3 regions of the Neobacillus sp. 19 genome follow, and region 2 is predicted to be linked to each of the others. Evidence: riboswitches for the same ligand, from Rfam matches in the RefSeq annotation. Region 2 holds a riboswitch; each other region holds the start of a gene.
What was found. Region 2 has a riboswitch for cyclic di-GMP ahead of ACO1D1_RS01790 (hypothetical protein). Riboswitches for the same ligand answer to the same signal wherever they lie in the genome.
Positions count from the first base shown of each region.

Region 1: another riboswitch for cyclic di-GMP. It lies ahead of ACO1D1_RS19920 (anti-repressor SinI family protein); the one in region 2 lies ahead of ACO1D1_RS01790 (hypothetical protein).
Region 3: another riboswitch for cyclic di-GMP. It lies ahead of ACO1D1_RS17130 (DUF192 domain-containing protein); the one in region 2 lies ahead of ACO1D1_RS01790 (hypothetical protein).

Region 1 is NZ_JBMPZU010000059.1:41,319-48,265, reverse strand. It holds gene ACO1D1_RS19940 (DNA topoisomerase III) at 1-879, shown strand, start outside; gene hutH (histidine ammonia-lyase) at 1,194-2,720, shown strand; gene ACO1D1_RS19930 (hypothetical protein) at 2,755-2,964, opposite strand; gene ACO1D1_RS19925 (carbohydrate kinase family protein) at 3,532-4,497, shown strand; cyclic di-GMP riboswitch class I at 4,769-4,860, shown strand; gene ACO1D1_RS19920 (anti-repressor SinI family protein) at 4,891-5,037, shown strand; gene ACO1D1_RS19915 (helix-turn-helix domain-containing protein) at 5,107-5,436, opposite strand; gene map (type I methionyl aminopeptidase) at 5,696-6,445, shown strand; gene ACO1D1_RS19905 (DUF1128 domain-containing protein) at 6,498-6,722, opposite strand.
Region 2 is NZ_JBMPZU010000010.1:48,833-55,779, reverse strand. It holds gene ACO1D1_RS01810 (LysR family transcriptional regulator) at 1-336, opposite strand, end outside; gene ACO1D1_RS01805 (nuclear transport factor 2 family protein) at 831-1,223, opposite strand; gene ACO1D1_RS01800 (DsrE family protein) at 1,305-1,643, shown strand; gene ACO1D1_RS01795 (HD-GYP domain-containing protein) at 1,814-2,725, opposite strand; gene ACO1D1_RS01790 (hypothetical protein) at 2,812-3,501, opposite strand; cyclic di-GMP riboswitch class I at 3,576-3,663, opposite strand; gene ACO1D1_RS01785 (NAD(P)/FAD-dependent oxidoreductase) at 3,965-5,191, shown strand; gene ACO1D1_RS01780 (ABC transporter permease) at 5,342-6,106, opposite strand; gene ACO1D1_RS01775 (ATP-binding cassette domain-containing protein) at 6,115-6,947, opposite strand, start outside.
Region 3 is NZ_JBMPZU010000056.1:21,701-28,647, forward strand. It holds gene ACO1D1_RS17100 (AAA family ATPase) at 1-740, opposite strand, end outside; gene cpaB (Flp pilus assembly protein CpaB) at 761-1,462, opposite strand; gene ACO1D1_RS17110 (pilus assembly protein TadG-related protein) at 1,472-2,389, opposite strand; gene ACO1D1_RS17115 (TadE/TadG family type IV pilus assembly protein) at 2,401-2,784, opposite strand; gene ACO1D1_RS17120 (A24 family peptidase) at 2,781-3,290, opposite strand; gene ACO1D1_RS17125 (Flp family type IVb pilin) at 3,406-3,594, opposite strand; gene ACO1D1_RS17130 (DUF192 domain-containing protein) at 3,611-3,943, opposite strand; cyclic di-GMP riboswitch class I at 4,078-4,164, opposite strand; gene ACO1D1_RS17135 (spore germination protein) at 4,427-4,648, shown strand; gene ACO1D1_RS17140 (spore germination protein GerPB) at 4,665-4,901, shown strand; gene gerPC (spore germination protein GerPC) at 5,007-5,633, shown strand; gene ACO1D1_RS17150 (spore gernimation protein GerPD) at 5,630-5,836, shown strand; gene ACO1D1_RS17155 (spore germination protein GerPE) at 5,817-6,203, shown strand; gene ACO1D1_RS17160 (spore germination protein) at 6,266-6,484, shown strand; gene addA (helicase-exonuclease AddAB subunit AddA) at 6,557-6,947, opposite strand, start outside.

The DNA.
Region 1 (6,947 bases), on a different contig from region 2:
CGGCTTGATGAGGACGATGAAAATGATGATCTGAAAGAGCAGATTTTACCTCGGATCGATAAAGGTGATACATTAAACGTCAAACTAATTGCTCAAACATCAGGTCAAACAAAGCCGCCTGCTCATTTTAATGAAGCGACCTTACTGTCGGCAATGGAAAATCCAACAAAGTATATGGATACGAAAAACAAACAATTGGCCGAGACCTTAAAATCGACTGGCGGCCTTGGTACGGTAGCGACACGTGCGGATATCATTGATAAGCTATTCAATTCATTCTTAATTGAAAAGCGCGGCAAAGACATTCATATTACTTCTAAAGGTCGTCAATTGTTAGATTTAGTGCCTGAGGAACTTAAATCCCCGACTTTAACAGCCGAGTGGGAGCAGAAGCTTGATCAAATTGCCCATGGTAAGTTGAAAAAAGAAGTATTTATTAGTGAAATGAAAACCTACACAAAAGAAATTGTTACTGAAATTAAATCAAGTAATAAAAAGTATAAGCACGACAACATTTCTACAAAGAATTGTCCGGACTGTGGAAAGCCTATGCTTGAAGTGAATGGCAAAAAAGGAAAAATGCTTGTGTGCCAAGACCGGGAATGCGGTCATCGTAAAAATGTTTCTCGCACCACAAACGCACGCTGCCCGCAATGTCATAAAAAACTTGAGCTGCGTGGTGAAGGTGAAGGCCAAATCTTCGCATGTAAATGTGGATATCGTGAAAAACTATCTGCTTTCCAAGCGCGCCGTAAAAAAGAATCTGGTGGTAAAGTAGATAAACGGACTGTACAAAAGTATTTGAAAAACCAGCAAAAGGAAGAAGAACCTTTGAATAATGCATTAGCAGAAGCATTAAAAGGATTGAAGTTTGATTAACAGCATACTAAGGGGTTATTCATGAAGATGACATATCTTATTGAATAGCCCTCTTTTACGTTCCTTTTGTATATTATCCTGCTAAAGTGTTATCGTGTTAAAATTCAGAAAATTCAATTGACAAATAAGGTTTTTATCCCATACAATATTATCATTAGAATAGTTAATAGAATGGAATGATGACGAATGAGGCATCTCAAAAAATTAGATCAATATTCATTTGTTTTTATAAAAGAGGCTGGACTCCCAATCTAATGTGATTCGGAATCCAGCCTCTTTCTTTATTATACTAAAGTGGTAGAGGAGAGAGAAATGTGATAACACTTACAGGCAATAGTTTAACATTGGAACAGATGAAAGATATTTTATTCCGCAAGCAAAAGGTCAGTGCATCCGAGACTAGTATGGCGGCTGTCCAAAAAAGCCGTGAAGCTGTTGAAAGAATTGTTTCGGAATCGAGAGTAGTTTATGGGATTACAACTGGGTTTGGAAAATTTAGTGATGTGCTGATTGAAAAAGACAATGTCCAGGATTTGCAGCTCAATTTAATTCGTTCCCATGCTTGCGGAATCGGTGATCCATTTCCTGAGGTTGTGGCAAAAGCAATGGTCCTCCTTCGTGCGAACGCACTATTAAAGGGATACTCAGGAATCAGACCACTTGTCATTGAAAGACTTTTGGAATTAGTAAATAAAGATATTACTCCCGTCATTCCGCAGCAAGGGTCCCTTGGCGCAAGCGGAGACTTGGCTCCACTATCGCATCTTGCGTTAGTGCTGATTGGTGAAGGGGAGGTATTTTACAAAGGCAACAAAATGGAATCACTTGAGGCGCTTCAACAAGAAGGAATCCTCCCGGTCACATTAGAAGCGAAAGAAGGTCTGGCCCTAATTAACGGAACACAGGCGATGACAGCAATTGGTGTTGTCGGTTACTTGGAAGCCGAGCAGCTGGCACATGAAAGTGAATTGATTGCGTCGATGACAATTGAAGGACTGAACGGGATCATTGATGCCTTTGCAGAAGAAGTCCATGTGGCAAGGGGCTATCAACAGCAGATTGATACAGCAGCAAGAATCCGTATGTATTTAAGTGATAGTCTACTAACCACACAGCAGGGAGAATTAAGGGTTCAAGATGCTTATTCGCTCCGTTGTATCCCGCAAGTTCATGGTGCTTCTTGGCAGGCACTTGATTATGTGAAAGAAAAACTAGAAATTGAAATGAATGCGGCAACAGACAACCCGCTAATTTTTGATGATGGTGAAAAAGTCATCTCAGGTGGAAACTTCCATGGCCAGCCAATTGCTTTTGCAATGGACTTCATGAAAATTGCCGTTGCAGAATTGGCCAATATTTCCGAGCGGCGTATTGAACGATTAGTGAATCCGCAGCTAAATGACCTGCCGCCATTCTTAAGTCCTGAACCGGGCTTACAATCTGGGGCAATGATTATGCAATATGCGGCGGCTGCACTAGTATCTGAAAATAAAACACTTGCCCATCCTGCCAGCGTGGACTCCATTCCATCATCAGCCAATCAAGAGGATCACGTGAGCATGGGAACAATCGCGTCCAGACATGCGTATCAAATCATCCAAAATGTAAGGAGAGTCCTTGCTATTGAGCTTATTTGTGCAATGCAGGCTGTAGAAATTCGCGGGGTAGATAAAATGGCAAGTCATACAAAAATGTTCTTTGAAAAAGGGCGCGAACAAGTACCTTCCATTAAAAAGGACCGCATTTTCTCAAAGGATATTGAAAAAGCCGCAGAGTGGTTAAAGACCATTGAATTTTCACAATTTATCGGGAATTTAAGTATTGAAAAAGGTCAGTACTAAAAGCTAAAAGGCGTGAGAAATTCACGCCTTTTGATTATTCCATCTGTTCCGGCAGCAAGCGGGCAGTATCTCCACGCCCTTCGTCTTCCTCAATCCTATTTTTAAAGGCTTCCCTGGTAACTAGAAATTCCTCATCCCCAATCGCTTCTTTGCTGTGCTTTTCAGTTAGACTGTTTTCAGGGAAATTTCCGGGATGACCTTTCTTTTTATGTTCAAAATGTTCTCCGCGTGCCAAATTCAACACTCCTTTCGTCTTCGGATGTAGCATTCCCAAATAGACAAAAAAAAATAACTGATCAAAAAAAGCTGGAGATGAAGTGAACAACAATTTCACTTATCACCAGCCTTTGGCCGATAGGAAAGTATAACTTCCTATCAGGCATAAGTGCAACTACGCCTCTGTCTTCGCCAATCGGCGAATTTTCTTTATTTGTCGGGTTTGCATATTCGATCGAGAAAAAAGCCAGCAAATACAATAAACGCGATAGGAATTGAAAAGTTTAACACATGTATAACAGTCATAATAGTTTACACCACCATTATTAGAATATTAATAATATTAAGTATATTTAAATGTTATTAATATTATATGCTAAATGTCACAATTTAGACAAATTTAATCCTCATAATAATTTTATTAGGACAAAACTTGTTCTCATGCTTGTTTTAGGGGATTTTTTTGCACTCGAACAATCTTTCCAATATTGTCCACAAGGATTTTAAGGATTAGTATCGTAATAATTATATAGTAGGGAATATTATTGCAATTCTGCCTTGAATCAAAAATGTTTCCAAAGGAGTTGTACTGACAATGAATAGACAGGAAACAAAAAAAGTTGATATTCTCTGTATCGGCGGTGCAAATGTAGATTGGAAAATACAAGCCCTTAAACCCTTAGCCCACGGTACATCAAACCCGGCCTTAAGTATGAAGTCAAGAGGCGGGGTAGCTAGAAATATTGCAGAAAATGCGGGGCGGATTGGATTAAATACGGCTTTATTAGCCTATGTTGGAGCAGATTCTGAAGGAGAATGGCTCCTGCAAAAAACTAAAAACTTTGTTGATGTAAGTCCCACAGAAATAATTCAAGGAAAACCAACGGGAACCTATACAGCGGTACTTGATGATGATGGTGAGATGGCAATCGCCCTTGCAGATATGACAATTTATAATGAAGTGCAAAAATGTTTTTTTGAGACCAATATGCACTATATTAAAAGTGCAAAAATGATTTTAATAGATATGAATTTTCCCGCAGAGGTAATTGCACAAGTTATAAATAGCTGTAAAAAAACAGACATACCAGTTTGTATCGCAACAGTATCTGCACCTAAAACAGCGAAATTACCTGCCTCTTTAGATGGGGTTACATGGTTAATTGCCAATCAAAAAGAGGCTGAAGCCCTGTCGAAAATTAAGATTACCTCTGAGGGGGATTTCTACCGTGCAGCCGAATTGATCTTGAAAAAGGGTGTAGAGAAGGTAGTCATCACAAGACAAGAGAAAGGTTTAATTTATTTCACAAGAAATGGAGAAGCCGGAGCCATTGTACCGCCAAGTATTCCGGTTGTGGAAGTAACTGGAGCAGGCGATTCACTTATTGCAGGAATTTTATTTGGTTATTTAAAAGGCCTAAGTACTGAAGATGCCTGTAAAATTGGCATCACCTGTTCAATGATTACTCTCCAGACATGCGAAACAGTAAATCCCGAATTGAACCAACAGTTACTGCAGAAGGGATTTCAAAAATATTTCAGTAAGGGAGTAAGTTGTTAACGATTCTCCTTTACAAATTTTTATTGAATGAGAGGGGATTCTCTAAATTCCCCTCTCTTTTCTTTTTCGGAATGAAGAAAAGGGAAAGGTATTTGTAGAATATTGGGATATTTTGGGTGAAAAAGTAGTTCGAAACTTAATAAAAATGACAAATTATAACACCCTGTTATAAAAGGACTAGATATAATGAACATATCATTTAGGTTTAAGTAAATTGACCTAGCAGAAGATAGTAGAAAATGGTATTCGGTAATGCTTAAGTTGGACTGAAAACAGAAAAAGGCAAACCTTTTGAAAAACAGGGACGCAAAGCCGAGGATCTAAGGTGAGTGCCATACTTGCTATGATGGCCGGGCTACCTGGAATACGAAATGTATTTTAGGAGTGAGATGAATGTTCATTACGAATAGTGAAGTGAATGTGATCGACCAGGAATGGGTGGCACTGATATTAGAAGCAAAGAAACTTGGAATATCAATTGAAGATGTACGGGAATTTCTTAATCAAGATTCGCTAGGAGAGCCTTCAGGTACATATTAAATGAAAAAAGCATTCTACAAAAAGTGACATTTTTTGTAGAATGCTTTTCTTCTTTAGACAAAGTTCTGATTAATCATTATTATTTTGATTTATTCTCCACTTATTAAATTCTAGGAAATCACGAAATTGGTCCTTGGAAACACCTGAGCTCATAGCTTCTTTGACAAGATTCATCCATTCACTATCCAGTGTATCTTTGTCGATTTGCTCATGGATTAAATGTTCAACTGGAAGATTTAATACAGCAGCAATTTTTTCAAGAAATTGGATGGAAGGATTTTTTTGCAAATTTCTTTCAAGGGAACTTAAATAAGATTTTGCCACTCCGGCTTGTTCTGCAAGTTCGGATAAGGACATCTTCTTTTCTAATCGAAATTTCTTAACACGGTCACCAATCATTGGCTTTCACTCACCTATTTTTAATATTAATATATTTATTCTACCAAAAAGAATGGAAAAGTACCATATTAAGAACAAGTGATTATTACAATATCATGAACATCTCGAAAAGACGTTTCAAAGTAGCAACAAATTTTGAAAAAATGAGCGGTTAGAGGTAATATAAAAAGTGTTGCCATCAGAGTCAAAAGGTATATATATGTGAACCAAATTGTTCAATATACATAAAATTAACCATAAAGGAAGGGGATTATTCTTCATGATTGTCCTTAAATCTCAACGTGAAATTGAAGCAATGAAAAAGGCCGGAGATATTCTTGCAGCGTGCCATAAAGAAATTGCAAAACTAATACAACCAGGAATTACAACTTGGGAAATCGAGGAGTTTGTGGCCGAATTTCTCACTAAAAATGGAGCAACACCGGAACAAAAAGGCTACAAAGGTTATGAATATGCAACATGTGCAAGCATTAATGACGAAGTGTGTCATGGCTTTCCAAGAAAAGAACCATTAAAAGAGGGCGATATTGTCACGATTGATATGGTTGTTAATTATAATGGGGCTTTAGCCGATTCCGCATGGTCTTACGCAGTTGGCAAGGTTTCTGAGGAGACGGATCATTTATTAAAAGTAACAAAGGAAGCCTTATACAAGGGGATTGAACAGGCGGTTTCGGGCAATCGAATTGGAGATATTGGCCATGCCATTCAAGCCTTTGTTGAAAGCGAAGGTCTTTCTGTAGTCCGGGACTTTATTGGCCACGGGATTGGTGCGGTGATTCACGAGAAACCCGACGTTCCCCATTATGGACTGCCTGGGAAAGGGGCAAGAATTAAAGAAGGCATGGTATTTACGATTGAACCGATGGTGAATATCGGCAGATACCAAACAAAGATGGATGGCAATGGCTGGACGGCAAGGACATTCGACGGTAAATATTCAGCACAATATGAGCATACAATTGCCATTACAAAGGATGGCCCGATTATTTTAACCGAACAGAATTAAACCATAAAGAACCCCCGTTGTTTATGACAATAACGGGGGTCTCTTTATGGTTTTATTTCTTTCTCAAACTCCCTAGTTCCTCTACCAGCGCCTGCATTTCATTCGGGCTAAACGAATTCTTTTTAAGGACCATTTCATAAATTTCCTTTAATTCTTCATACATTTCTTCGTCAAAGTGTGAAGGCTTAATGGCCCCAAGATTTAGCACCTTTAATTTTTCCTTTATTTGTTCAATCATATATTCGACATTTTCAACAGATTTTTCCGATAAGTTCATTTCGGGCACCCTTTCCGAATTAATATTCTCATCTTTTCATGTAAAAAAGTATCTGTCAATATAAACTTATCCCTGAGTTTAGTTTAACCAAAGATAGGGAAATAAAAGGTAGTATAGTGGGACTTGCATCAGAATGCCGGATAAAGCAAAATAAATGGTAAGAATACATATTGGTATTATTTTCTTATAGAATCGATCCATGATATTAATCATGGTGGAAGGAGA
Region 2 (6,947 bases):
ATGGGGCAGTTCATAATTGGCGAAAAAATTAGATACACCCAATTTCAATGTTCCTGCAACATCATTACCTGCCGTCATACTCATATTCCGGACATGCTCTTTTATATTGTTAAACTGAGTAAGGATATCATCGGCACAATGAACAAGATATTCTCCCTGCGGGGTAAAATGAACCCCTCTGCTTTCTCGGGTTACTATTTTGACACCCCATTCTTCCTGCATGTTCTTTAAACGGTTCGTTAATGCCGGCTGGGTAATAAACAAAAGCCGTGCTGCTTTCGATATGTTCTTCTGACTATAGAGGACCTTCAGTATTTCCCAATCACGGTAATCCACTTTTTACCCCCAAAATATGCCATATAAAAGTTTTTTATATCATATTATATTTTTTTTGCATTTTATTTAATTCCATTATTGCATTATGATTGGTCTGTAGCAATTAATCATTACTTCCTTACATCTTGGATTTGGGATCTCATAAAAACAAGGTTTAACGGGGAATTTTAATAGAAGTTTCTGTCTACAGGACAGAATAAACTTAAAAATAGGAAGAGGAATTTTTATGTGGATTATAACTTGTTATTTAGATTCAAATATTTCTATGTTCGAATTTAAAACGGAACAAGAAGCAAGAGAGACACTCAAAGATATGAAGGGCTTTAACATACTTTCTGAAGTTGTATACTTCAATGACCCTTGTTTTCAGCAGAAATTGGCTTAAGATTCCGTACACTGATACAATTGTAAACATAAAACAAAAGGGCCGATGTATTTTGAACATCGGCTTTTCATTTACTCACTATAAGTTTCCAGAAATGAATTTTTTTAAGTTAAAACATTCCATTCTCGTTTGGGGAATTCTCAGGGATGGGTTGACCCAAATCCCATAATTCAACAATTCGATCAGCATGAAAGCGAAATATATGTACAACTGCTGCTCCATGGTCTTCTGGATTCTGTTTTATATGGGAGTGAACTGCAACAATATCTCCCTCTTCGATTGCATGTTTGACTACAAGTGTCTTGTTTGGTGTCTCCGCTGCATTCTCTTTCATTGCAGCCTTTAAAGAATCAGCATCGCCACGGAAATAGGGATTATGGTGACAAAAGCCTTGGTCTACGTATCTCTCGTATGCCTCATCTATACTTCCCGATGATACGAGTTGCAGGAACGACACGGCATGGTCTTTAAGGCATATCATTGCCTTTGCTTTTTTTTCCATATAAAAATCGTCCTTTCCTTTTAAATGTTACTTTCATTTTATACTATTGTTTAGCATTATTAATTCAGTGAGGTGGAGAAATTGAAAAACAAAGTAATTTTACTTGCTTCAGATCAGCTTGGCAAAGGAGATGCAGACCTAGGTGAAGGAGTATTAGAAACCTTTTTTACTATTCTTAAGCAAAGGGAAGAGCTGCCTGTGGCTGTTTTTTGCATGAACCGCGGCGTATTTACATTAACGGAAAGCTCGCTTGTTTCTCTCCAATTAAAAGAACTGGAAGAAAAGGGGATTGACGTTCTTGCTTGTAAAACATGTGTAGATTTTTATGAGTTAAACGATAAACTTGTAGCCGGGAAAATCAGCGGGATGGCCGACTTTATTGAGTTAGCCTCAAAATATGAAGTAATTACATTATCTTGATTTGGTGGTAAAGTTTTTCCTTAAGGAGTCTGTCAAAACTGCACCTACAATTATTGGGGCAGCTCCAACAATTGAAGTGCAGTTCCATTTAATAATTATTCCCTTTTATACAACAAAAACCTGTTGATTATTTATAGCAGGGAGAATCACTCACATTTACACCAACTGGCTTAGTTGATTCGTCCTTCTTCTCTTAATATTTGTTCAAATGCCGACACCACGTCCATATCATAATGGGATCCAGCGAGTCTTTTAAGTTCATCTATTGCAATCTGTTCTTTAAACGCTTTTCTATACGCCCGATCTTCTGTCATTGCATCGAATGTATCACTCACAGCAATAATTCTTGCTTCTAAAAGGATGTTATCTCCCCTTAATCCATACGGGTAGCCAGTGCCATTTATCCTTTCATGGTGCTGTTCAATAATAGGAGACAGCTCCTTATAATAGGAGTTCTTCACCATTTCTGCGCCATCGACAGGGTGTTTCTTGATTATTTCAAATTCTTCATCTGTTAAACGTCCAGTTTTATTTAATATCTCAATAGGCACATGAATTTTACCAATATCATGAAGCACTGCAGCCACTGTTAAATTCTCTAATTGTTCTTTACTTAGTTTTAATTTTTTTGCTATTTTTACTGAATACTTTGCCACTCGATCACTATGTTTATGGGTATATCTATCTTTTAATTCTACTTGTTTCATAATTTCCATAAGGGAAGATATATCCTTACTTATATGAACAAAGGTTTGTTCCGTAAACACGCATAATAAGGTTACTTTCGAAAGGGTGGTAAAGTGGATTGGATTATTAAGACCTTTTGCAGAAAAGTAATCTTCGGGACCTAGTGTAAACTTTTTATGATCTAGTTCACAAACGACTTGCCCAGATAATAGATAATAAAACTCCAGAGCTTTAGCGTTCTCGCTTGGATAAACATAGAACATTCTACCTTCTTCTATTACTTGGTGGATAATTTCAACTCCATCCCCCCGGGTTAACAAACTAAATACTCCATTATTCTCGAAATCTACCTTTTCGACAAAAGACCCTTTTTTTCCAATCATAAATCCTTTCATGATATCCCCCTTAATACGAATAAAAACGAGCTCAATAAGAACTCGTTTTTATTTTACTATAAATTTTTCAGAAATGTGAAATAATATCAACATCCGACTATTCTAATCGGATCAATCCACACCCACTTATCAGCAAAACGAACTAGCTTCCAGCTGCACTCAGCTTGAACGCCCTTTCCAGCAGCCTTTTTAATCGTTTCATCCGACATTTTAAGTGTTTCTTCATATACACCAGTAATGACCTTATCTAAATCCTTTGTAAAACGTTTCGTTTTTTCATCATATTTCGCTGATTTTTCATTCAGCTTCTGATTCAGCTTGTTGATTTTTTCTTCTAACTTTTGAACGTCTTTATCATCTCCGGACAACAGCTGTCCTGTAGCCTTATTAATTTCCTGATTGATCTCGGTTATTTTACTATTAATTTTGGCTTGTTCATCTTCTAACTTGGCACTAATTTCTGCTAACTTCTTATTTAATTCTTCTTGTTTTTTCACATCATTTTTAGAAGACTCTAAATTAGATAAAGTTTTTTCTCTTTCATTTTTTAACTTTACGACTTGATCTCCTTCTTCGACTTTGCGAATGTCAAGGAGGTAGTCGGCTTGCAATCGATCTGCTCTTCCTACCGCTTCTTCTATCTTTTTATCAATTTCCTTGTTTGCCTTTTCAATTAATTCAATTCCCTTTTGATAATCATCCTCAGCAGCAAAAGCTGGAGAAGCAATTCCTAAAAATACTGCAGCTGATAATAAAATCGCCAATACTTTTTTCATACTCTTGCTTCACACCCCATTTTTCTATTTTAGACGACAAAAAGACCCGAAGGATGAAAAAGGGCCTTTCTTCTTTTCGCAACTGGCTGGCATAGTAGATCCCTACTTTAGCCCCTATAGTTTTGCGTCCGTATCCTTTCAGATAAGTTGCCCTCTGAGTCTATTTTATTATCTACCATCATTATACAGGGTAGAAATACCCAATTCCATGACTGATTTTGTCATATTTTGTATTCTAGCAAAACCTATATTGTTCCACTTCCATTTGTGCCTTTGCCTTCACCAATTCCCCAACTCCCTTTCTATATCTCTTATTATTTATCATTTTTACGCACCCGGGCGGACGTTATGTCAACATAAGGACGGTACTTATTATTTCACCGTGGTCTGAGTAGATTTTTGCATACACAAAATGAGGTTGGAAATAGTAACATTATACTTACTTAATAACTGGGGGATATAGATGAATTTACAATCTGGAACCTATTATTGGCCTTCTACTTTTCCTGATGCTCCATCATACCCGGTATTGGAAGAGGACCTTTCTTGTGATGTATTAATCATCGGAGGCGGGAGCTCGGGGGCACAGTGTGCATATTATCTCTCTAATACTAATTTAGATGTGGTTCTAATTGAAAAATCAACAATTGGCAGCGGCAGTACTAGTACGAATACAGCCCTCCTGCAATATTCCGGTGAAAAAATGTTCACCAATTTGATCAACACCTTTGGGGCAGATTACATCGAAAGGCATTTACAATTATTAAAGGAGGCGATTAATGAAATTGAGGCAGCCTCAAAGAACGTCACCATTGATTGTGAATTCAACAGAAGAGATACTCTCTATTCTGCAAGCTGTGCAGAAGACGTTGAAAGTCTAAAAAAGGAATATGAATTTTTAAAGCAGCATAATTGTGACCTTACTTTTTTAACGAAGGAAGAAATTGAAGCAAAATATCCTTTTAGCAGGGATGCCGCTATTTATTCATATAACGATGCAGAAATCAATCCTTTCAAATACACACATGCACTGTTGGAGTACTCCGCAAAAAAAGGAACCCGAATATATGAACATATGGAAATGAACGGTCATCATTATGATGAAGAACGGGGAAAGATGATTGTTTCTACAAAGAATGGCCATTCTATCCAAGCACGGTATATTATTTTTGCAGCAGGTTATGAAGGAATAGAAATCAAAAAAGAGAAAAAGGCCTCCTTTGTAAGTACATATACGGTAACAACCAATCCAGTCGATGATTTCTCTAAATGGTATAACAGGACACTCATTTGGGAAACCGCACGTCCTTATTTATTTATGCGGACAACTAGAGATAACCGGATTATCATAGGCGGACTTGATGATAATACTTCGTACCCTGAGGATCGCGATAGTAAATTGATTCACAAGAAGAATAAACTGATTGAGGAATTTAATAAAATGTTTCCCACTATTCAAGTACAGCCGGAATATTACTTAGCTGCATTTTATGGGGGCACATTGGACGGCATTCCGATTATCGGCAAATATGAGGCATTTCCAAATAGCTATTTTCTATTTGCCTTCGGTGATAACGGGACGGTTTACAGCCAGTTGCTGTCGAAGCTTATTGTAAAGGAGATTGTTGAAGGGAACTGTCCCGATTTAGCTCTATACTTGCAAGATCGCCCTTTGCTAAACAAGAGTTGATAAACAATGGAGCCGCACGTCTTATGATAGTGGGCTCCATTGTTATTATCCTAAAAAAAGCTGAAAACTGTTTACCGTGTAGGTCATTTCGCCAAACCCCTCCAAAAATCATCCTTGGAGGATGATCAACTTCCATTTCAACTTTAAAATCTACCCTCTGCTCACGGCCTGGCGAGCACTAATAGCAGCAAAACTGATGGTCGCCACACAAAATAAAATAATGACAAGAAAAGCCTTCCAAATATCACTTTCACCCCAGCCATGTATCATGACCGCACGCATGCCTTCAAAGACATAGGTTGTTGGATTGATTAGCGCTGCTACTTTAAGCCAATTTGCTTCAATCAGGTCATAAGGTACAAAGGTCGTGCTCAGAAATAAAAGTGGAAAGAAGATAAAGGTTCCAGCCTGTGCAGCTTGAGCATTTTTCGTACGAAGAGCAAACCCAACGGAATAGCCAGCAAAAGCCAGACCCCATCCCACCGCGAGAAGAAGGACAACAACAACTCCACTGAAACCTGTAACCACTTTTAGCCCCATAATAAATCCAATGAGCATGATAAGAATCGTTTGAACAAGAAGCTGAAGCATCCCAGCAATAATTGGCCCCAAAACAATGGCAAGACGTGATGCCGGTGTCAACAAAAGCCTGGAAAAATAGCCGTTTTCCAAATCTGTGATAAGCGACTGTCCCGCACCTCCTGCCCCTCCGATCGCACCGGAAACAATAGATACAGGCAGAATAAACGCTAAATAACTAGCACCACCAAATGCCGGGAGTTTTGAAATCCCACTTAGTCCAGCTTGATAAACCAATAAGAAAAAGAGACTAATCACCATATTTGGAATGAAGGCAAAAGGATTCCGAATCGTATTCACTAAACTCCTTTTCGTAAATAGCCAGGTATGCTGCACAAATATCTTTATGCAAAAGACTCCTCTCTCTTTAATTTTTCTGATTGAATGGAATGACCTGTCAAATTTAAAAACACATCATCTAAAGAAGGAGGCGATACGTTCAAGCTAATGGGGGTGATTAACTCTTGATCTAATAGACGAATCATTTCCGGCAGCTTGGCTGTCGCTTTCTCTACAAACAACCGAAGATTTGCCCCTGATTGTTTCACATCATCTGCTAAAGGTTCGAGTATAACTGACGCACGCATTGCCTCTTCTTCTTTTGTGAAGGCTAAATCAATGACATCTTTCCCAATGGATGCTTTTAAGTTCTCTTGAGTACCAGATGCAACAATTTTTCCCTCGTTGATAATCGAAATACGATCAGCCAATTCATCCGCTTCCTCAAGATATTGAGTTGTCAAAAAAATAGTCGTGCCTTTTTCTTTATTGAGAAAACGGATTTCTTCCCAGATCAGTTTTCGATTATATGGATCAAGTCCTGTCGTAGGTTCATCTAAAAATAAGACCTTTGGATGCTGGACAAGAGTTAATGCTAAGTCTAGACGTCTCCGCATCCCGCCTGAATACTTTCCACATTTTCGATGAGCATCTTCTGTTAATCCCACAAGCTCCAATAATTCGTCGGCTCTCTTCCTCGCCATGCTCGAGGGGAAACCGAATAATTTCCCCTGCAACTCCAAAAGCTCTCTCCCCGTTAACTGCGGATCAATTCCCGTTTCTTGCAGGGCAACTCCAATTACACGCCGTATTTGTTCAGGCTCATTTATGACATCAAAGCCCGCAATTTCAGCTTTGCCCGATGTGGGTTTTAATAGGGTGGTGATCATTTGTATAG
Region 3 (6,947 bases), on a different contig from region 2:
ACGCCTTTTGCCACATCTGACTTCCCATGCTTGATCACAAATGGAACCCCAAGATTAATCGATTGAGAACAAATTTGAAAATCATTTGGAATATATATTGGATTTTCTGCGGCTAAGATTTTTGCCGCATCAGTTGCTTTAATCACACTTTCCATATTTGCACGATTAATGACGACTCTTACCTTGTCTCTAAGTCCCAAAATATCGAGTGTTTCCAAATAAAGTTTTGTATTTTTTAATGCCGCCATTTCCAAATTGGTAATGACAAGGATTTGATCTGCCCTCTCAATGAATCGAAGCGATTGCTCATTTAAGCCTACCGGTGTATCGACCAAAACATAATCGTGTCCAATCAGCATGATATCCACTACTTTGTCAGCAGCCTCATTTGTCACTAAATCGGCATACTCCGGCCGGTCCGGTGCTGAAAGAACTCTGACTCCGCTTTCATGAACAGCTAAATAATTGGCAAGGCTGTGCTCGTCAATGATCCCTATACTCTCAATCACCTCTTTAATGGTGAAGGAGAACTTTAAATCCATCGCAAGGTTAACGTCGCCAAACTGAAAATCACCATCCAAAATAGCCGCTGTCACATTTTTCTTCATTAGAGCAACGGCTAAATTAACGGTTAGTGTAGTGCGACCAATACCGCCTTTTGCACTGCAAACAGCTATTAATTTCCCCCGCTGCGGTTCTAAATTAACTTGTGCAGTCTGCGTATTTTCATGGCTTGTCATGAATGGTCACCTTCCATAACTTAATCATTTTGCTTCGGTTTATTTTCTTCCGTCATTAGTGGACGTTTATTTAAGATAAAATGAATCTTCCCTGCTTCAGAGGCATTCACAAGCTTTACAGCATCATCTGGTTTTAATTCTAACGTGACAGAGCTATATTCCGCATAGGGCTCCTTGGTATTTTCCGGTGTCTGCATCTTCCTGCCTACCGCTAATACCCGTGCTTTTTTAAGCAACATCACCGATTCGGTTATATCTTGATTGGCAGCGTCCTTGATTATTTTTGTAAAAACAACGTCTACTTCATCTTCAGGCTCTATTAAATTGGAGACTGACTGGTTAATGTTTACACCAACGGATACGGCTGTGAAGCCTTCCCTCACTTTGCGCGACACATACACACCTTCCTCTTTCTCCGTGCCAAGCCGATGAGAGAAAATCGGTTCGCCTCTTTCAATCATGGCTGTCGCAAGTTTACCTTCAGCTTCAGATATTGTTTTAACTGTTTCTGGAAGAATGTCTTTTTCTGATATTTTCACTATTTCCAGCTTCTGAGCACTAATTTTTTCGTTTTTATCAATTTTTTCCCTCGCCACCACTACATCAACCATTTCAACTGCTGCAGCTGGTTCTGTATTCATCTGCTTCATATATTGAAAAAACAAAATGGTGGTTATAGCCCCCATAACAAGTGATAGCATTAAAACCATTTTCGCTTTCACAATTATCACCTACTTCGTTAATCGAATGCTGTATGCTCCTCTATCCTTGCTTCCCTCGACATATTCTCCCGAGCCTGCTCTTTTTATAAAAACTCCAGTAATGGAAGTATCATTCGTATTCATCGGACTCGTAATGTAAAAATAAGCAAACCCTGTTACTTGAACTTGTTTCATTTGTCCGCCGCCATAATTATATGGTTTATAGACTAATACCAAGAGAATCCTCGAACAATCGCGCAGGCTATAATCACCAGGAGGCTGTGAACACCCATTGACACGCATATTGACGACATCCCTGGTTTTACCGGCTATATTACCGGTTTGGGTATCAATCACATCATTAATTTTTATTTCCGATTGATAGCCTACACGCAGATTTTCTTCGTATGTCTTCGCCCCTGGTCCGCCGAGCGCTAATATTCCAAAATTACCGGTAAGTGAATCTGATGAATCGACCTTTAATTTATACTCCTTCAAGTATTCAAGCGGGATACTTTCATCAATTCCCAAAGGAGCCGCACCGACCGATTTGCCAACAGCAGCCAGGCCTGCCGCTGCATGGGCCTTGACATTTACCTGTTCCAAACCAAAAACTCGGGCAAAGGACAGATCTACAGGTTTCGTTAATGTCGCTGACACTTTCTGACCTAAAGTAATATCCAGCTTGGACAATGATGCTGCGTCCTTATGGGCATTTAATACCGTTTGAACGGTATCCGTTACTTTTTGCTCTGTATTAGGCAACTCTTGTGCACCTGAAAGGACGGCGGCATTTGCTTCCTTTTGCAATTGACTTTTTTTCATATAAAGTAAGCTGCCATCTATTGCAAGTCCAGCCATAAACAAGATGAACATCATTGTGACAGCACCAAGAATCAGGGCATTTCCTTGCTCATCATTTACTATTTTTTTTAAAAAATACTGCATACAAACACCTTCTATTCCACGCGAATCGTTGAATCCGTTTCAATCATAAACGGGGAGGGAAACAGCTTTGACACAAATGGCGTAAAAAATTGAAAGGGATACCGCAGGGTGACCTTGACATAATCTCCCGAGTGCCTTAAGGAATCCTTCGGTGAAGGTAGGACCACTAAATCCGTTTTGTTCCCTAAATGAACGTATTTTTGGGCAAAGGCAGTAAGATCCACATCCTTTTCACCTAAGCCGGCAAGCCTTACTGTTTCCTGTGCAGCCATGTGTAAATGGGCATAGGAATAGGTTAATCTGCCAAAATCAAGGATACCCACCAAAATCAATAAAAAGATTGGTAAGATGAGTGCTGTTTCAACCAGCGATTGGCCTCGTTCATCTTTTCTCATAACGGGAGAACACCTGGGAAAAAGATTTGGTACAGTGCTCCAGCTGCAATCGCAACACCGTATGGGAATGTTGACTTCCCTGTCTCTTTGCTGTCGATGAGTGAAACATGAAGACCGTGCTTTAAACTATGGATATAGTAAAGAGTTCGTTTCAGGAATCCTTTACGTAAAAGAAGGACAAAAATAGCGATGATTCCGCCTGCTAACGCCATATATAGAGAGGCCCAAAGCACAAACCCGATTCCTTTTATGCCGCCAATAACAGCCAGCAGCTTAACGTCGCCCGCTCCCATACCACCAAGAAGATAGGGAATGAATAAAATGCCCAAACCAACAACTGTTCCAAGCAATGCCGTTGTCAAACCGGAAAGCCCGCCCGTCGCAGCATGGATGATCCACGCCAGCAATAAACTTGGAAATAACACCACATTGTAAATCTTCCGCTCCTTGAGATCCGTAATAACGCAGATGATTAAAAGTATAATTAATAAATAATTACTCCACACTTCGTGCGCTCCTTTCTAACAAGATGTCATGGTCCGCAATCTGCCTTTTGATAGTAAAACAGCCTTACGTTTGCAGCAAAACGCAAGGCTGGATAGAATAAATCTGTTTTCCAAATTAAGGTGTTGGAGTTTTGGTAGATTCAGTTAAAGCGTCAGTTGCTTTTTGGAACAATCCTTGAATCTGTCCGCGCATGGTGACAAGGATGGTAACAACTCCAACAGCAATAACACCCAACACTAATCCATACTCTGTCATACCTTGTCCTTGTTCTTCAGTTAATAAAGCCTTCATTTTGTTCATCATTTGTAAAAACCCCTTTTCATTTTATAGTTACATAGTTTCCAATTTTCGTTTCTGTTTTCTGAATGGTGCCTGCCGGCAGTTCCAGCACAGAATATGCTTTTTTTCGAATCTTTCCTACCTTTGCAGGCTGTACCGTTTCGTCCAGGCCTACAATTTCTAAATCTTTGCTTAAGTATAGGACATCGATGGAGTATTTCATGAAGAAGGTATGGATCGATTGGCAGGGTTGGATTAATAAGCCGTGTCCTGCTGGTAAACTTTTCGAAAACATCAGACCCTTCAGCCTTTTAAAAAAGGTATCCGCGGTTGATACATAGTTTGCCAGTTCCGCTCCGTTTGTCAGATTCACGACTTTCAATGATTTCACCTCCAAAATAGAAATAACCCCGCCTTTACCGAAAGGGGGGTTAATAGACATAGAAATTTATAGACACATAAAAAAGCTATGTATACATAAATATCTAATATGAAACACCCTTTTCTTTCGGTAACTGGCTGGCGTAGTGCAAAAGCACCTTAGCCCCTGTAGCTTTGCGTCACTGATTTTCATCAGTTTTGCCTTTATCGAGAATCAGTGTTTGTTTTTCCGACTGATCTCTTACACACATATTAGTACTTTTTAAACCTATCGAATATCCTACTAATTTATCATTTTATGTCGAAAAGCATAGGTATTTATTACTATTTTAATGTTCAACCCTTAAAAAATATGAAAAATACCCGTAAATAAGTAATCCTCACTAGTGTCAATGGGTATATTTAGGCGAATAAATCACATTATATCCGCCTATACATATGATGTAAAAGAGAAAATGAACAAAGGGTGGTGCTCATGCCAGCAATTGTTGGGGTTGCACAGGTCATTACACTTGGAAACAGCTCTGTTTTTCATATTGGCGATGTCTATAAAATTATGCCATTTGCTACGGCCAAAACATTTTCTGGAGCTGGTTCCTTTAATACAGGCGATCAGGTTGATGTTTACAACCGATTAAGTTCAACAAATACTTCTGACCCAGATGTCATAGACCAAAATAATTTCCTTAATATGTAATGAACGGGTGGTCAAATTGAATTTTTATATTCAGCAGTCCATTCAGATTAATTTCATAAAAATTGGTGGAATTACCAATTCCTCTGTCCTGCAAATTGGCAGTGCCGGAATCATAAAGCCTCTAGCACATCTATATAATACTGGCGGTTTCATAAAACCGGCGCCAGCAGGAATTAAACCAGAAGGACAAATACCGGCACCTTCAGAACAAATACTGACACCTTCAGTACCATTACAGGCTCCGGTCAGGTAATGGAAAAACCTTGTCAGCCTTATGAACTTGTGGAAAAGAAGCAAATCCAACTGAGTTTGTGCATATAGTTAGAACACAAGCTCAAAAAGGCGATTCGCTGGCGAGGTGATTTACTTGTATCAGGATCTTTACCAATATCTTCAATGGCTGCAGATGTCTATTCAGGCGCAGGAGAAGAGAATTGAAGCTTTAGAACAGACAATTCAAAAATTAAGAGCTGATATAACGCAAATAGGGGAGAAACCCGCGATTAATGTGGAGAGGATTGAATATAAATTTGACCAATTGAAAGTTGAGACTCTTGAAGGAACGTTAAATATTGGCTTGAATCCTAACGATTTATCCGGAATTGAAGACTTTGCAGTACAAAATCAATCATTAAAAACCCCATTTTCTCCAAAAGAACAAATGCGAATATCAATGAAAATTGAAGAGGCGATCCATGACTATTTAGAAACGGACTTACCGCTAATTGTGAATGATGCTCAAAGGAACATGGCGATTCCAGCAAATGAATCCTATTTGTCCTTCATTAAAGAAGATATTATCAAACAGCTGCCTAACCGGATCGACTATCATCTTAAAACGAACGCCGCTAAGGTTCAGCCGGATACGAAAGCCCCTCCAATCGAAGAAATCATCATCGAAGCACTAAAGCAGGAAATACAAAGTGGTGTTATCGTCTTTTTAACTAACTTACCTGAGAATGTGAAAGGAATGAAGACGGAATGAACTTTGAAGTTTACAATCGCATCCTCCATGTCGATAATATTAAAATCATGGCGGTCGCAAGCTCCTCATTATTTATGATAGGAGATACGGAAACCATCCAGCTGACATCTGCATTTGACACACCACCAGAATCCTTAATAATTGGGCCATTTGTTCCGTTAGAACGCGATGTGACCCCTGGATATGCTAACCCGAATCTCTAGCGTAGACCATATCGAAGTAAAGCAAGTGGCTTTCAGCTCCGTTATTCAGCTTGGAGATTCCTGCATTCTTAATGGATTTTCCAGGGCCCTTGCTATTCAAAGGGAAGCAGAAATATTCTACGGGGATGAAGGTAACTTTCCTTCCTATCGAACTTTTAAAAAGCCTCTGCCATTGCCGCCTATTACCGAATCAATATCTTTTTTACGCCACAATATTAATCCCATCATAAAAGTTAATAACATTGATGTTACGGCTGTTTCTTCTTCGTCGGTTTTACATGTTGGAAACACTCGAAATGTTTCGATGGAGGTAAGAGTTAAGCATATCCGTCAGCTGTTGCTCGAAGGCCATGAACAGGACATATAATTAATGCATATGTTAGTATAGGTAAAATAACTAGATAGTTCATACTGAAAAGGTGTGTTTTAATGCCAGCGATTATTGGTCCAGTACAAATCGTGAATGTGAGCGGAGGAATTGTCCAATTCGGAGATACTGTTTATATCTCTCCAAAGAGCAGCACGAAAACCTTTGCCGGCTCTGGAGGATTTAACACCGGTGGCTTAATCGTCGCGAATAATGGAATCAGTGGTACAAATGTACTTGATACAAATGTGATTGACCAGCCGATAGCCGGGAATAATTAAAAATGACATAAACCATCCATGGGTTTATGTCATTTACATAAACCATCCATGGGTTTATGTCCTTTTTCATGTTTATTCTACTTTTAAAATGTGCGCTCCATCAAAGAAAAATAAATATCTTTCTGTGACATCTCTTTTCCAGATTTGTTCGATCGCCTTCGTATATAAGTTAATCTGCACCCTGTATCTTTCTTCAAGGATTGGTGCGGCCTGATGAAAGCCTCCCCTATACCTTCCTGTTATTCCATCTGTTTTATAGTCAATCAGGACAAGCCCATGATCATCCTCCAGAATACAATCAATGATTCCTTGGACAAATACAAATTCATCTGCTTCTTTCCAGTTTGGGTAAACCTCACTAGCAGGCAATGAAAGAGTGAATGGAATTTCCCTGTGAATGGCTTTGGCATGAAAATATCTTCTGCCTAGATTTGAGTTGAAAAATTGCACTATTAATTCACTG